2 regions of the Pseudomonas sp. TE6283 genome follow, and region 2 is predicted to be linked to the other one. Evidence: predicted binding sites of a transcription regulator. Region 2 holds the regulator's gene; the other holds the start of a gene.
What was found. Region 2 encodes sigma-54, which starts transcription at its own class of promoters, with help from an activator protein. Its sites were predicted from a motif close to ANTGGCATNNANNTTGCTNT; they were not measured.
Positions count from the first base shown of each region.

Region 1: the regulator sigma-54 is predicted to act here: its motif matches at 1,023-1,042, upstream of flgB (flagellar basal body rod protein FlgB).

Region 1 is NZ_JBSSDH010000006.1:204,606-206,804, forward strand. Features, by position in the region: gene flgD (flagellar hook assembly protein FlgD) at 1-108, opposite strand, end outside; gene flgC (flagellar basal body rod protein FlgC) at 122-565, opposite strand; gene flgB (flagellar basal body rod protein FlgB) at 568-975, opposite strand; gene ACVWZ5_RS11295 (autotransporter family protein) at 1,331-2,199, shown strand, end outside.
Region 2 is NZ_JBSSDH010000003.1:191,951-194,149, reverse strand. Features, by position in the region: gene lptB (LPS export ABC transporter ATP-binding protein) at 1-268, shown strand, start outside; gene ACVWZ5_RS06365 (RNA polymerase factor sigma-54) at 442-1,941, shown strand; gene hpf (ribosome hibernation-promoting factor, HPF/YfiA family) at 2,020-2,199, shown strand, end outside.

The sequences.
Region 1 (2,199 bases), on a different contig from region 2:
CAGCGCGCTGCCGGCCTGGCCGGTGCTGGCGTTGTTCTTGTTGGCAGGCTTCTGCAGCGAATCCAGATAGCCGCTGCCGACCTTGGTATCGGTATTGGTGGTAGTCATTACGGCTCCCTGCTTACTGACCCAGGGTCAGCACTTTCTGCATCATGTTCTTGGCGGTGTTCATCAGCTCGGCGTTGGTCTGGAACGCGCGACTGGCGGAGATCATGTCGGCCATCTCCTCGACCACGTTGACGTTCGGGTAGTAGACGTAGCCGTCCTTGTTCGCCGCCGGGTGGTTCGGCTCGTAGCGGGCCTCGAGGTTGCTCTGGTCCTCGATGATGCCCTTGACCTGGACGCCCTGCCCCGCCTCGCCCTGATCCTCGAACAGCGACTGGCCCGCGCCGCCCTGGGCCTGCTGGAAGGTGGTGGCGAACACCGGATGACGAGCGCGGTAGGTCTGGTCGATGCTCGAGGACACCGTCTCGGCGTTGGCGATGTTCGAAGCGACGGTGTTAAGGCGCGTATTCTGCGCGCTCATGCCGCTACCGGCGATATTGAAGACACTGGCAAGGGACATGGTCACTCTCCACGCAGGGCCGATACCAGCCCTTTGAATTTACTGTTGAGCAGGGTGAAGCTGGCCTGGAAGCCAACGGCGTTTTCGGTGTAGTTCGATTGCTCGATCTGCGCGTCCACGGTGTTCTGGTCGATCGACGGCTGCATCGGGGTGCGGTACTGCAACGTGTCGTCCATCATCGCCAGGCCTTCGGCCTCGATGTGACGGCTGTTGGTGCGGTCCAGGGCGATGCGTCCGTTCTGCTGCTTGTCGGCCTCGGCGGCGAGCACCGACGAGAAGTCCATGTCGCGCGCCTTGTAGTTCGGCGTGTCGGCGTTGGCGATGTTGTTGGCCAGCACCTCGGCACGCTGGGCGCGAAAGCCCAGCGCCTTTTCGTGGATGCCGAGCGCTTTGTCGAAGCTGATGCTCATATCGGGGAAACCTTCGGAGGTTGACCAGAGTTTCGTTGGCTTAGGCTTTAGCAAGGGCTGTGCCAACCACCACAACCCCGATAAACAGGGGCCCAACGGGCTCAGCACAGGATGGGCATGCCAGAAAAGCGGCAAAGTGCTTCCGCTTCGAACGCAACAAGCGGCAATTGCCAGGCGGCAAAAGCGGCAAAACAAAAAATTGACGTCAAACAATAATGACCATTAGCCATTATTCGCGGTAGGATTCGCGTCCTGCGCAGCGCTGTGGCACGAAGCCACCCTTCTCGAAAGCCAATGGTTTCTACCCACGCATGGATGCGCGACGACTTTTTACTGTTTTCCAAGGATAGAAGCCGTGGCTTTGCCAACCTTCCGCAAGACCCTCCTTACACTGGCCATCAGCGCTGCGCCCCTGCCCTCCCTGGCTCAGACCGTCACCCTGAACGACAGTGGATTTCGCAGCGAACACCAGGTCATCAACGACGACCTGGCGTTTGCCGGCAGCTTCACCGGCCAGGACAAGAGCGCCATCCACCTGTTCGACACCCGGGTCATGGGTGACCTCACTTTCAACAGCACCGTCAACGACAACGACCAGACGGTCATCGCCACGACACATGACAGTGATGGTATCCACCTCGCCAGCAGCAACCTGAGCGGGGAACTGCTCCAACTCGGCAACGTCAAGACCAGCAGCAGTGGTGGTGCGGCCCTGCGTCTGCGGGCCAGCATCCTGGACGGCGACCTGCGTAACCTGGGCCAGCTCAAGTCCACCGCTGGCGCCTTCGCAGTCAGCGGCGTGCAGAACCACGGTATTGACCTGGCCTCCCCCAACACCGGCACCACGCTGATCAGGGGCGACGTGATCAATGCCGAGGGGGCGCTCATCGAGGCTTCCTCGCCTGTAGCGCGCGCCATCAACGTGGCCGGCGCCAACCTGGAGGGCAAGGTCATCAACCGCGGCACCATCCGTGCGAGCGGCAGCAACGCCATCGGCATCCTGGCCAGCTCCAGCCCCGACAGTCGCGGGATCAGTGCCGTGCTTGCCGGCGTCCAGAACCACGGCGAGCTCTTTGCCAGCAGCGAGGGCATCTTGCTCGATGGCGCGACCCTGACCGACACGTTCGGGCAGCATGTCGTCAACACCGGCCGGGTCACAACCAGCGGCACCGCTATCAGGATCGGCAATGTCGCCCTCGATGGTCCTGGCATGCAGCCCTGGCA
Region 2 (2,199 bases):
CACCGCGCCCAAGTTCATCCTGCTGGACGAACCCTTTGCCGGTGTCGACCCGATCTCCGTCGGCGACATCAAGCAGATCATCCACCACCTCAAGAACAAGGGCATCGGCGTTTTGATCACCGACCACAACGTTCGCGAGACCCTGGACATCTGCGAGACCGCCTACATCGTCAACGATGGCCAGCTGATCGCCGAAGGCGACGCCGAGACCATCCTGGCCAACCAGCTGGTCAAGGAAGTGTACCTGGGGCACGAGTTCCGACTCTGACCCCGGCCTGCCCGGAGCACTGGCGCAAGCGCCTGTTCGAGGCTTAAGTTGTTACAGTGCTCTAGGCAAACGCTGCAATTTCAGGCATACAACTTGCTTAAAATCGGCGCCCAGGCGCCCTCCGTGTAGTGGATGGCGCATGCGCGCCGGCAACAAGGTATCAAGCCCCAGCCATGAAACCATCGCTCGTCCTAAAAATGGGCCAGCAACTGACGATGACCCCGCAGTTGCAACAGGCCATCCGTCTGCTTCAGCTCTCCACCCTGGACCTCCAGCAGGAAATCCAGGAAGCGCTGGAGTCCAATCCGATGCTCGAACGTCAGGAAGACGGCGAGGACTTCGACAACAGCGACCCGATGGCGGACAACGCCGAGAACAAGCCGGCGGCCGAAGTCCAGGACAACAGTTTCCAGGAAACCAGTACCAGCAGCACCGCGGAAAACCTCGAAGACGGCGAATGGGCCGAGCGCATCCCCAACGAGCTGCCGGTCGACACCGCCTGGGAAGACATCTACCAGACCAGCGCCAGCAGCCTGCCGAGCAATGATGACGACGAGTGGGACTTCACCACCCGCACCTCGGTCGGCGAGAGCCTGCAGAGTCACCTGCTGTGGCAGCTCAACCTGGCACCGATGTCCGATACCGACCGCCTGATCGCCGTCACCCTGATCGACAGCATCAACGGCCAGGGCTACCTGGAAGACTCCCTCGAGGAGATCTGCGCAGGCTTCGACCCGGAACTCGACATCGAGCTGGACGAGGTCGAGGCGGTGCTGCACCGCATCCAGCAGTTCGAACCTGCCGGCATCGGCGCCCGTTCCCTCGGTGAATGCCTGCTGCTGCAACTGCGCCAACTGCCGGCCTCGACGCCTTGGATGGGTGAGGCCCAGCGCCTGGTCACCGACTTCATCGACCTGCTCGGCAGCCGCGACTACAGCCAGCTGATGCGCCGCATGAAGCTCAAGGAAGACGAGCTGCGCCAGGTCATCGAACTGGTGCAGACCCTCAACCCGCGCCCCGGCTCGCAGATCGAGTCCAGCGAACCCGAGTACGTCGTGCCCGACGTCATCGTGCGCAAGGACAGCGAGCGCTGGCTGGTCGAGCTCAACCAGGAAGCGGTACCGCGCCTGCGGGTCAACCCGCAGTACGCCGGCTTCGTTCGCCGCGCCGACACCAGCGCCGACAACACCTTCATGCGCAACCAGCTGCAGGAAGCGCGCTGGTTCATAAAGAGCCTGCAGAGCCGCAACGAGACGCTGATGAAGGTGGCGACGCAGATCGTCGAGCACCAGCGCGGCTTCCTCGACCATGGCGACGAGGCCATGAAGCCGCTGGTGCTGCACGATATCGCCGAGGCAGTGGGCATGCACGAGTCGACCATTTCCCGGGTGACCACGCAGAAATACATGCACACCCCGCGCGGCATCTACGAACTGAAATACTTTTTCTCCAGCCACGTGAGCACCGCCGAAGGCGGCGAATGCTCGTCCACGGCGATCCGCGCGATCATCAAGAAACTGGTGGCGGCGGAAAATCAGAAAAAGCCATTGAGTGACAGCAAGATCGCTGGTTTACTGGAGGCACAAGGCATCCAGGTAGCCCGTCGCACCGTCGCCAAGTACCGTGAATCGTTGGGCATCGCCCCATCGAGCGAGCGCAAGCGACTGATGTAGCCCCAGGATGTGCCACAGCGTTTCAGTGGCAGGTGCAAGACCTGCCTCTTTATGCACGGGCAACAAAGGAGAAGCTGTATGCAAGTCAACATCAGTGGACAGCATGTAGAAGTCACCCAACCACTGCGCGATTACGTGCTCGAGAAGCTCGCCCGCGTGGAGGGTCATTTCGACAAGATCACCAATGCGACGGTGATCATGAAGGTCGAGAAGCTGCAGCAGAAGGTGGAAGCCACACTCCAGATTCCCGGTGGCGAA